Linked DNA regions of Prolixibacter sp. NT017. The protein of the gene in region 1 interacts with the protein of each later gene in a pairwise test. Links are inferred from orthologs where the notes say so. Each region holds a gene or a part of one and is shown in the gene's direction. Other genes may lie near its edges.

Evidence for each region. Proteins that work in one complex are often made in the same cells at the same time.
Region 2: the proteins of ligA (region 1) and leuS interact in binary tests that used the Escherichia coli proteins (3 or more experiments, as listed by UniProt). The link is inferred for Prolixibacter sp. NT017 from one-to-one orthologs.

What each region holds. Positions count from the first base shown.
Region 1 is NZ_BLAV01000001.1:1,861,318-1,868,647, reverse strand. What follows is about bases 4,270-7,239. They hold ligA (NAD-dependent DNA ligase LigA), read left to right. Parts: upstream 4,270-4,733; coding sequence 4,734-6,746; downstream 6,747-7,239. Other genes in these bases: GJU87_RS07775 (hypothetical protein), read left to right, coding at 6,932-7,239. In the rest of the region: ggt (gamma-glutamyltransferase), read right to left, coding at 1-1,487; GJU87_RS07795 (hypothetical protein), read right to left, coding at 1,671-2,867; GJU87_RS07790 (DUF4465 domain-containing protein), read right to left, coding at 3,171-3,926; GJU87_RS21800 (cysteine-rich CWC family protein), read right to left, coding at 3,929-4,135; more of GJU87_RS07775, read left to right, coding at 7,240-7,330. UniProt on the Escherichia coli protein: DNA ligase that catalyzes the formation of phosphodiester linkages between 5'-phosphoryl and 3'-hydroxyl groups in double-stranded DNA using NAD as a coenzyme and as the energy source for the reaction.
Region 2 is NZ_BLAV01000001.1:4,804,167-4,808,728, forward strand. What follows is about bases 545-3,788. They hold leuS (leucine--tRNA ligase), read left to right. Parts: upstream 545-927; coding sequence 928-3,588; downstream 3,589-3,788. Other genes in these bases: gdhA (NADP-specific glutamate dehydrogenase), read right to left, coding at 545-681; GJU87_RS19980 (YitT family protein), read left to right, coding at 3,679-3,788. In the rest of the region: more of gdhA, read right to left, coding at 1-544; more of GJU87_RS19980, read left to right, coding at 3,789-4,536.

The sequences.
Region 1 (7,330 bases):
CCTGTCGGCGAAGTAGAGCCATCGTGACTGATGCGTGGAGCATCACCGGCTTCCTGCAGTCCCATTCCAAAATCGATGATGTTCATCAAAATCTGTACATGTCCCTGTGGCTGAAAATCACCGCCCATCACCCCGAAACTCATGAAAGGCTTACCGTCTTTGGTAACGAAAGCGGGAATAATCGTATGGAAGGGCCGTTTACCTGGTTCATAAGTATTGGCATGTCCTTCTTCCAGGTTGAACAATTGGCCACGATCCTGCAACATAAATCCCAGTCCCGGAGGCACCATTCCGGAACCCATTCCCCGGTAATTCGACTGAATCAACGAAACCATATTTCCTTCATCGTCGGCGGCCGTCAGGTAAACCGTTTCTCCCTGACTGATTTCACCCGCTGAATATTTCCCGGCCCTATCGGGACGAATAAGTTTCCTGCGCTCTGCCGCATATTTTTCTGAAATCAGCGTTTCCACCGGTACTTTGGCAAAATCCATGTCGGCATAGTATTTAGCGCGGTCCTCGAAAGCCAGTTTCTTCGCTTCGGTGAAATAATGAATGTGGTCGGCTGAGCCAAATCCCATCGACGCGATATCGTAACCTTTCAATATCTGGAGCATCTGTAAAGCAGCAATTCCCTGTCCGTTCGGCGGAAGCTCCCAAACATCGTATCCACGATAATTCACCGAAACGGGGTCTACCCATTGCGAATGATGCGCAGCCAAATCTTCATACGAAAGGTAACCACCCTGTTCCTGAATAAAATCGGCAATAACATGCGCAATACGGCCTTTATAGAAAGCATCGCGGCCACCTTTGGCGATTTCGCGGTAGGTATTGGCCAGCATCGGATTGCGGAACACTTTCCCTTTATATGGCGGCTCTCCATCCGGCATGTAGGTCTCTTTTACATTCGGAAATTTTTTGCTGAAATATTCTACGGAACGGCCAAAGTAGTAGCCAATTATTTCTGTAACCGGAAATCCTTCCTCCGCATATTGAATTGTCGGCTCCAGAATGTCTTTCATCGGAAGTTTACCAAAACGGTCGTGCAACGAAAACCACCCGTCCACGCAACCGGGAACCGTTACCGGAAGCGGCCCGAACGGCGGTATTTCTTTCAATCCTTTTTCTTTAAAAATCGCCAGGGTTAACGCTTTCGGCGAACGGCCGCTGGCATTCAGTCCGTATAATTTTTTCGTTTTGGCATCCCAGACAATGGCGAACAGATCGCCTCCCATTCCACTACCGGTCGGTTCCATTAATCCAAGAGCTGCATTAGCTGCGATAGCCGCATCAACAGCCGACCCTCCTTTTTTCAGGATATCAATTCCAATTTGTGTCGCCAATGGCTGACTGGAACATACCATACCGTGACGAGCCATCACTTCAGAGCGAGTAGCAAAATTCTTACCGGTTATCCGGTCCTGTGCAAACAGTGAAATACTTATCAGGAAAAGCAATACAAGAGAAGCAAATTTCTTCATCATTAGTTCGGTTTAAATTGAACGGGAATTTAAAGAAATTCTGTCAAACGATAGAAAATCAACAGGACAAACAAAAAAAGCAGGTGTCCCGGAAAGAATTCACCTGCCTTTTTTAATGAAACTTTATGAACCTAAAAAAAGCTAAACAGTCCAAACTATTTACATCGCAATATATCTTGTTAAAAATTATTCGTTTTCCGCGGTATCCTTTTGTTTTGCTTTTCTCCTGAACCAAAGAAGAACAATTAGCGCAAATAACATCAAGCCGGATATCAGAAGAATACCACTGCCGGAGCGTTTTTCGAGTGGTTGTATTGACGCCTGCGCCAAACTTTTTTCTTCACCGTCAATTGACGAAGATTGTGCCTTCTCCTGTTCTGTATTTTGAGTCTTCGTGTTCTCTGTTGCTGCAATGGCTTCCTGTTTTTCAGTTTCGCCTGTCACCTTTTGGGCAGAGTCTTCGAACATTTTCTTCGGTTCAACTTCTGCGGTTTGGGCGGTGGTCTCAGCAGAATCTGGTCGAGTTTGCTCAGCCAAATTTTTCGTCTCGTTTGTGATAGTATCTCCGGAAGTCTTCTGAACAGAAGCCGATTGATTTGCCTGAGTTTCCAGCGCATTGTCTGCTGTATCCGCTGTTTCCGGAGACGCAGCAATTAATTGTTTGTCCATGCTTTCTTTTCCGGCAACTTCTGCCTGCGTGGCTTTTTCTTCCTGCTTAATAATTTGCTCTTTCAGCGACGCTATTTTCTTCAGAACAATGTCATCATCTTGTTTTAGGCTCGTGGCTGTCTGGTATTCGCTTACCGCTTCAGCCAGATTTCCGCTGTCTTCCAATGTTTTTGCTTTCTCCAGCTTTTTCTGGTATGTCGCAGCCACTTCTTCATCTATCTTTTCCCGAATCTGCTTGTCGTTGAAATACGATTCCGAATCAAAATTATCCAGCTCAGCTGAATAGAATATCTTCCCAACCGGTTTCTCAGAAAATGACGGGTCAATTTCCGGCATTTCCCGAAACAACGTAACAATGATTTTGATAGGTGGGAAATACGGATCCCGCTTCAATACTTTCTCAGGAATAACGGCATTCAGGAGCAATTTCTTGGAATAGCATCCTCTGTTCTTAAAAACGAAGTAATAATCGTGTTGAAAAGCCAACTGCAGCGCAAATTTGCCGGTTTCATCAACGGTCGCAGTTTGATTTAGCTCATCGCTGTCTGCTTCGTAAACCTCGATGATTGCGCCGTTCAGCCCACCTTCGTCTGTGCGTAATTTTCCTTCAACTTGTAAACCCGGTATTTCTTTGTTTTTTGCGCAGGCTATGTCGGTTAGTAGTAAAAGCCCGAAATTCAGCATCAACAATAATATACTGACACGAAATGACATAGGAAAAGTGTTTTTTGGTTTGGTTAAAATACCGCACTTTCCAACGTCACTAACAACCAACACCTTGCGATATTTCATTTTTATAACGAAACTGGGTGTCGCATTATTATATTGCTGATAATGAATCTTATTGATTAATTTTTACAACTACCATCCATCGATGAAAAATCAGGGCAACAAAAAAGGCGGAAGGCCCGCATTTAGGGGACATCCACCTTTTCAAAGTCAAGTATGTTAAGCAGGAATAGTATAAGCTAAACAGTTACAAAAAAAAGAGTTCTATTCCTGCCGGTTGATGATTCGCTACTCTCCTTTCGATACCATGTCGTACCGAAGGTTATCCAAACAAACGTAAGATGGCGTATTGATGCCATAGTTGCCAACGTCGGAAGAGCCAAAACGGAAGGCCAGTTTGTTCACTTTTCCCAGACTGCTTAAATCTACTTTGGTCCATTGGTCGACAATGTAATCCTGTGTGTTATCCGAAAAGCGGTAATCGGCCAAATAAAATTCTACGCTTCCAATCGAATCTCCTGCTGCATCGTAACCAATAATGTCGACTTTGAACCAATCGGGATCGTTTCCTGTGTCGCCGCCGAATTTCTTGCTGTAAGCATCTCCGTCTTTCATCGAAAGCGCCGAATAAGTATCGTTACACAACTCAATGCTTTTCAGTTGGTATTCCTTCTCATTCTGAAATGAAAAATACGCATCGCCTGAATAGGAAGGGTAAAATATGGCAAATGTGTTACCGTTGTTCGCTGCATCGAACACGCTGTATTGATTGCCATAGCCGGCTGTTTGCGTATCATTCAATGTGGAATAGGCAAAGCTGTCCCACGTCGAATAATCGGCGTTGTAATTGTTCGGGAAAACCATATCGCCCGAAGTAAATTCGCCCGAGGCGTCGCTTCCGTTCCAGTAGCCTGAAGAAGGTGTCTGCAGGTCTTCAAAATCGATGGTTTTCGTTTCAGTAATGGTTTCTTCCGATTTGTCGCAGGCAGTAAAAAGCAAAGCCGAAGCAATTGTTGCGATGAACAATCCGTTTAATTTCTTCATGATTAATCCTTTTTTGTCGTTTGATTTACGTTGATTCTGAGGTCATTTTGAAGTTCACTGATGCACGAGAGGCATAAGCATGCATCGTAGTTTTCCCTGAGCGTTTCGCACAACGCGGCGGGCAATCTTTCACGGGCACACCAACATTTCTGAATTTCGTCGTCTTGACATTCGAAGGTGGACCCACAGCGCGGACATACGTTTCCCATAATAATGACATTTAATTAATGGTTGTTTCCGGCTTTCTTCCAAATGTGAAAAATGAATAACAATTGCTTGCAGTTCATTTTTGCTATTTATCCCGAAAGCAAAAATTAGTTGTTGAATCGTGGCAGGTCTTCTGGCTCACCCGGGTTTCCTGCACCTTCCCGTTTCAAACTGAAACAGTGGTTATGCGGATCAGGAAACCCATTTAATTACGGGCTTACAGCTGCGGGAACAGCTCCGGATTTTCACCGGATTCCCTTTTCATTTTCGTCCTCCCGAACGGAGGTTGAAAAACCAAAATTCACGTCAAAGATATACGACATTTTCAAAATCTGATCATTTTTTAACAGGATATTTTACTTACTTGTGGGCGACAATAGCATTTGATTTTTTACATACGACTAAGAGATTTTTGTTTATGACTACCCCCCGGACGATGAAAAATCTGATCAGGTTTACTGTGATCGGCGCAATCATTATTATCTATCTGATTTTGATTTCACAATTTCATTGAAGCAAAAGAATTCAATGCGAATGGCATGTTTTTATGTTTCCGAACGTCCATTTTTAGTACTTTTAGTTTTTTAAAATGTGAAGAAAATGACTTCGGAGAAGACCCGGAAACGCATACTGGAATTAAGAGAGCAACTCGAACAGCATAACTACAACTACTACGTTTTAAATCAGCCGGTCATTGGCGACGAAACTTTCGATCGTTTGATGAACGAACTCATCGAACTGGAGAAAGAAGCGCCCGAGCTGAACGATCCCAATTCACCGTCACAGCGCGTGGGAAGTGACATCAACCAGCAGTTTACGCAGGTGCGTCACACCTACCCCATGCTTTCGCTCAGCAACACCTATTCCGAAAGCGAAGTGCAGGAATTTGACCAACGTACCCGGAAGCTCGTTGATGAGCCGTTCACCTATGTTTGTGAGTTGAAATTCGACGGAACTTCCATTAGTATTACATACGAGAACGGACAACTGGTTCGTGCGGTAACCCGCGGCGATGGCGTTCAGGGCGACGACGTGACGGCCAATGTGAAAACCATCCGGAGCGTACCGCTCAAGCTGAAAGGTGATTATCCCGAAAAGTTCGAGATACGCGGTGAAGTATTGATGCCTTTTGCTTCATTCGAGAAGTTGAACGGAGCTCGTGCTGAAGCCGGTGAAGCGCCATTTGCCAACCCGAGAAATGTAGCCTCAGGAACGTTGAAGCTTCAAAATTCGTCTGAAGTAGCGAAGCGCAACCTCGACGCTATATTCTATTACGTATTGGGCGACAACCTGCCGTCTGATGGCCATCTGGAACTATTGGAGAAAGCGAAGAATTGGGGATTCAAGATTTCCGAACATACACGTGCCTGTAAAACAGTCGATGAAATTTTCGATTATCTCCATTACTGGGACGAAGAGCGGAAAAACCTTCCGGTGGCAACCGATGGTGTCGTCATCAAAGTAAACTCACGACGAATCCAGGAAGAGATGGGCTACACAGCCAAATCTCCCCGTTGGGCCATTGCATATAAGTTCAAGGCCGAACGGTTGGCAACCCGTCTGAAAGCCGTCACTTACCAGGTGGGACGAACCGGCGCTGTTACGCCCGTCGCCAATCTGGAACCTATTCTGCTGGCCGGAACCATAGTGAAAAGAGCTTCGCTTCATAATGCCGATATCATTGCCAACCTCGATTTGCACATCGACGACCAGGTGTACGTAGAAAAAGGCGGTGAAATCATTCCCAAAATTGTGGGTGTCGATACCAGTTCCAGGCAGAACGATGCGGCGAAAGTCGAATTCATTACCAATTGTCCGGAGTGTGGAACCGAATTGAAGCGTACAGAAGGCGAAGCAGCGTATTACTGTCCCAACGAAAACGGATGTCCTCCCCAGCTGAAAGGAAAGCTTGAGCATTTCTGCAGCCGTGGTGCCATGGATATCGAAGGTCTGGGCAAGGAAACGATTCGGTTGTTTTTCGACAAAGGCTTATTGACCGATGTGGCCAGTATTTACGATTTACCGGAAAAGCAGGGGCAAATTCTGGCACTTGATTTCTTTCAGGAAAAATCGGTTAACAACCTGGTAAACGGAATTGAAAAATCGAAGCAGCAACCATTTGAAAAAGTCCTGTTCGGTTTGGGAATCCGCTTCATTGGTGAAACGGCCGCCAAAAAGATTGTCCGTGCCTTTGGTTCGATTGAAAAGCTGGAAGATGCCCCGCTGGAAGAGTTGATTGCCGTCGATGAGATTGGTGAGAAAATGGCACAATCCCTCCAGAATTATTTTGACGACGAAAAAAACCGTATTTTAATCCAGCAATTACGCAAGGCCGGACTCACCATGGAAGTTGATGAAGATTCCCTCCCGACCTCCGAGAAGCTGAAAGGACTGACGTTCGTGATTTCCGGGAATTTCGGGACCTCGCAACGCAGAAAAGAGTTGAGTGAACTAGTCGAACAGAACGGGGGAAAAAACGCCGGCTCTATTACCGGGAAAACAGATTACCTGTTGGCCGGAGACAAAATGGGACCCTCGAAAAGGGAAAAGGCCGAAAAGTTGAAAATACCCATCATCGATGAGCCGGAATTTTTAAAAATGATTGAATCGTAAGACGCGAATAGAAAACAGATATGAAAAGTAAAACGTCGCAATTAAAATCAAACACAATCGAGAGAAGTAGGTATTCAAATTGAAAATATTTTTAGCTGTTTACTTACAAATCGTAAGTATAAATATTGTAGCTCTTCATCTTAAATAAGAATAACCAATCAACGAATTCGTAAATTTGTCCCAATATGTTTAAAAAAGCGCTCCAAACTGTTACGCTGAAAAGATTGCATAAAAAGTACCGGAATCCAGGGCGTAACGTGCTGGTCCATACTTTTCACACGGCGAAAACTGCAGCCATTCTGTGGTATCCCGAAGATGACGGAGCAATGGAGAGTTACGAACATATGAGAAAAGTTCTGACAGAGCACGGCATTAGTACCCGGGGACTGGCGGTTGTCAACTCGGCCGAGGAAAAGGAAACGTTCAGTAAAGCGTCACATTCGCGCTTTTTTACCGGAAAAGAAATCGACTGGAAAGGAGATCCCAAATCGGATGATTTGAAGAGTTTTGTCGATACCCGGTTCGATTTGCTTCTGGACTTGTCTATTACTGAACTGTTACCGCTCCAAAGCATATTGGTTGAC
Region 2 (4,562 bases), 2.9 Mb from region 1 along the record:
GCGGGCAAAATATACATTACCATAACCGGTTGCTTCCGGTCTGATTAGCGAACCACCCCACTCGATTCCCTTTCCAGTTAAGGCGCCCGTAAATTCATTTCGTAGTCGTTTGTATTGTCCGAAAAGGAAACCGATTTCGCGTCCTCCAACGCCAATATCACCTGCCGGGACATCGGTGTAAGGCCCGATATGTCGACTGAGTTCCGTCATAAACGACTGACAGAACCGCATTACTTCTGCATCTGATTTGCCTTTGGGATCAAAGTCAGAACCACCTTTACCGGCTCCCATCGGAAGATTGGTGAGGCTGTTTTTAAAGGTTTGCTCGAAGGCCAAAAATTTCAGGATACTAAGGTTGACACTGGGGTGAAAACGAAGGCCACCTTTATAAGGACCAATGGCGCTGTTCATTTCCACTCGAAATCCCCGGTTAACGTGAATGTTTCCCCGGTCGTCCATCCATGGAACCCGGAATTGAATGACTCTTTCCGGCTCCGTCATTCGTTCCAGAATCTTCGCTTTCATGTACTGGGGATGAGCCATTAGGTAGGGGGCGAGCGATTCGACGACCTCATGAACGGCCTGGTGGAATTCTACTTCATGCGGATCTTTTTTTCTTAAATCGGACATGAATTCGTCGACCAGTTTGGTCGGTGATGAAAGTGTGGCGGTGGCTGTCATAGCTGTTTGTTTTATTAATTAAGGTATGATAAGGTAGAAAATGCAATTTAAACACGGGGTGTTCTTTAACATATCATTGAGGATTAGATGTTTTGAGGTGAAAAAGCCCCGTTCATTGGTCTCCGATTTATTTTCGGGGCACCTAAAAGTTATTTTCATGATTTTTAGGAAGCTTTCCGGCAGTCAGAAAATAAAGTCTTATTTTCGCACTTTAGTTGAAAAAAGAATTTAATAGTCTCAATAAAGATGGATTACAACTTCAGGGAGATTGAAAAAAGCTGGCAAAATTACTGGGCCGAGCATAAGACCTTCAAAACAGAAGACGATTATTCAAAACCGAAATTCTATTGCCTCGATATGTTTCCTTATCCTTCGGGTGCCGGATTGCATGTGGGCCATCCGGAAGGATATACGGCTACCGATATCATTTGCCGTTACAAAAGGGCAAACGGATTTAACGTCCTTCACCCAATGGGATGGGATGCGTTCGGACTCCCTGCAGAACAGTATGCTATTCAAACCGGTACCCATCCGGCGATTACCACGCAAAAGAATTGTGACAACTTCCGCCGTCAGATTCAGTCGTTGGGATTGAGCTACGACTGGGACCGGGAAATCAATACGACCGATCCGGCATATTATAAATGGACACAATGGATTTTTACCCGTTTATATAATACGTGGTTTGATGGGGAGCAGCAGAAAGGTCGTCCGATAGAAGAACTGTCTGTTCCGGCAGAAATTGAAAGTAAAGGAAAAGAAGCAGTACGCGAGTATATTGATGAAAAGCGTCTGGCTTATTACGATAATGCACAGGTTTGGTATTGCCGTCATTGTAAGACGGTTTGTGCCAACGAAGAGGTGCTGAACGACGGCTCGCACGAGAAGTGCGGTACGAAAGAGGTGGAGCGTCGTTTCCTGAAACAGTGGATGCTTCGTATTCCGCATTATGCCGAGCGTTTGCTGACCGGCCTTGACAATCTGGACTGGCCGGAAGGCGTGAAAGATATGCAGCGGAACTGGATTGGAAGGTCAACCGGTGCCGAAGTGGATTTCCTGCTGGATGGTGTTGATGAGAAAATCAGGGTGTACACTACCCGCCCCGATACATTGTTTGGCGCAACCTATATGGTCATTGCTCCAGAGCATGAATTGGTTGACGTGATTACTACGGAGGAACACAAAGATGCCGTTAATGATTACGTGCGCTCGGCTGCACTGAAAAGTGATTTGGACCGGACCGATTTGGCGAAAGATAAAACCGGCGTATTTACGGGCCGGTATGCTATTAATCCCCTTACCGGGAAGAAAATTCCGGTGTGGGTGGCCGATTATGTGCTGACGGGATACGGTACCGGTGCGATTATGGCTGTGCCAGCGCATGATACCCGTGACTTTGAATTTGCGAAAACATTCGGTTTAGATATTGTCTGCATTCTCGATCCGAAAGATGCGGAACCTGAATTACGTGAAAAGGTTCTTAAGGGAGACGCTTGCTGGACGGAAGACGGAGCTTATATCAACTCGGCTAACGAAAGCGAAGGCCTCGATATTGACGGCATGAGCAAAGAGGACGGCCTGAAAACTGTTATTGAATGGCTTGAGTCGAAAAATCTGGGTAAAGCTACCGTGAATTACAAGATCCGTGACTGGTTGTTTAGCCGTCAGCGATTCTGGGGAGAGCCTTTTCCGGTAATTCACTGGGAAGATGGCGAAGTTTCCGTTTTGTCAGACGAAGATCTGCCCCTGATTCTTCCGGATGTTGAAAAATATCAGCCGGGAGAAACGGGCGAGTCTCCTTTGGCCAATGCTGGCGATTGGTTATATGTAACCGATTCAAATGGACGGAAAGGCCGTCGTGAAACGAATACCATGCCCCAGTGGGCCGGGTCGTGCTGGTACTACCTGCGCTATATCGACCCGAAAAATGACGAGGCTCCGTTCGATAAAGTAAAGGAAAACTACTGGATGCCGGTCGACTTGTATGTAGGTGGTGCCGAACATGCGGTACTTCACTTGCTGTATAGCCGTTTCTGGCATAAAGTATTGTTTGATTTGGGTGTGGTTTCTACCGATGAGCCCTATCTGAAATTGTATAACCAGGGAATGATTCTGGCTTTTGCTTATGAAACGGCTTCCGGCTCGAAAGTTCCTTCTGATATGGTGGAGGAACGTGACGGCAGTTATTTCCATATCGAAACCGGTGAGGAGCTGAAGCAGATTGTGGCCAAGATGTCCAAGTCGCTAAAGAACGTCATCAATCCGGACGACGTGGTAGAAGAATACGGAGCCGATTCATTGCGTCTGTACGAAATGTTTATGGGGCCGCTGGATGCCACCAAACCCTGGACCGATACCGGTGTGAAAGGTGTGTATAATTTCCTGCGAAGGGTATTCACCTTCTTTTCGAACCTGGACAACGTAAGTGAAAGCGAAGATACCAAAGAGACGTTGAAGCTTTTACATCAAACCATCCGGAAGGTAGGCGATGACGTAGAAGATTTGAAGTTCAATACCGCGATTTCGCAGATGATGGTGTTCACTAACCATTGTTATAAAGCCGGCAAGGTGTCCCGTTTGACTGCCGAAACATTCATGCAGGTGTTGGCTCCTTTTGCTCCGCACATTGCGGAAGAGCTTTGGAACCTCTATGGGAACGATGCCAGTGTAAGTTTGGCTGAATGGCCCAAAGTGAACGAAGAATACCTGGTTGAGAATACCTTTGAGTATCCGGTTTCATTTAATGGAAAAATGCGCTTCAAACTCGAACTTCCGTTAGATATTTCGAAAGATGATGCTGAAAAAGCAGTACTGGAACATGAGGCTGCAAAACGTTGGACGGAAGGTAAAACCGTGGTGAAACTGATTTACGTACCAGGTAAGATTATCAACGTGGTTGTTAAGTAATTGTAAAGAATCCAATCTTCATAAAAAGCACGGAAAAATCATGATTTCCGTGCTTTTTTTTATTCTACTTTTGCGCAAATTTTAATCGAGATGAGCGGAAAAGTATATAATCAGGTTCGGGACTACGCAACTATCGTTTTAGGGTTATTCCTGTATGCTTTTGGTGTAGCTGCATTTTTAATTCCAGCTAAGATTATTGGTGGCGGAATTACGGGTGTGGCAACGGTTATTTACTTCACGACGGGAATAGAAACCGGGTATACCTATTTTATTATTAATATTTTCCTTGTTTTGGCAGCCATCAAAATACTGGGGACAAGCTTCGGGGTGAAGACGATCTTCGGTATGGCGGTGATGGCCGTATTTCTGAATGTATTACAGTCGATATTTACTCACCCTATTATCGACGATCAGTTTTTGTCTGCTGTTCTGGGAGGTATCCTGGGGGGAGCCGGCCTGGGAATTGTCTTTAATCGTGGAGGAAGTACCGGTGGTACCGATATTATCGCGATGATTATTAATAAGTATCGGAATGTAAGCCCGGGACGTATTATTATGTATTGCGACGTGATTATTATTGCTTCCTCGTTTTTCGTTCTGAAATCAGTAGAGGGAATGGTGTACGGTTACGTTTCGATGTGGGTCGTTTCTTATACGGTCGATTCGTTCTTGAACGGTGCCAAGCAGTCGGTTCAGATGTTTATCTTCTCCGAGCGCTACGATGATATCGCGGATTATATTGTTTATCAAGCAAATCGGGGACTAACTGTTTTCGACGGAACGGGTTGGTACACCCGGAAACATGTAAAAGTGATTATGACGGTAGTTAGAAAAAGAGAGGCTTCTCCAATTTATAAACAAATAAAACAGATTGATCCTGATGCATTTATATCCCAGAACTCCGTAATGGGTGTATTTGGTCACGGATTTGACCAAATCAAATATTAACTTTGTCTGTGTTGTGATTATTATCA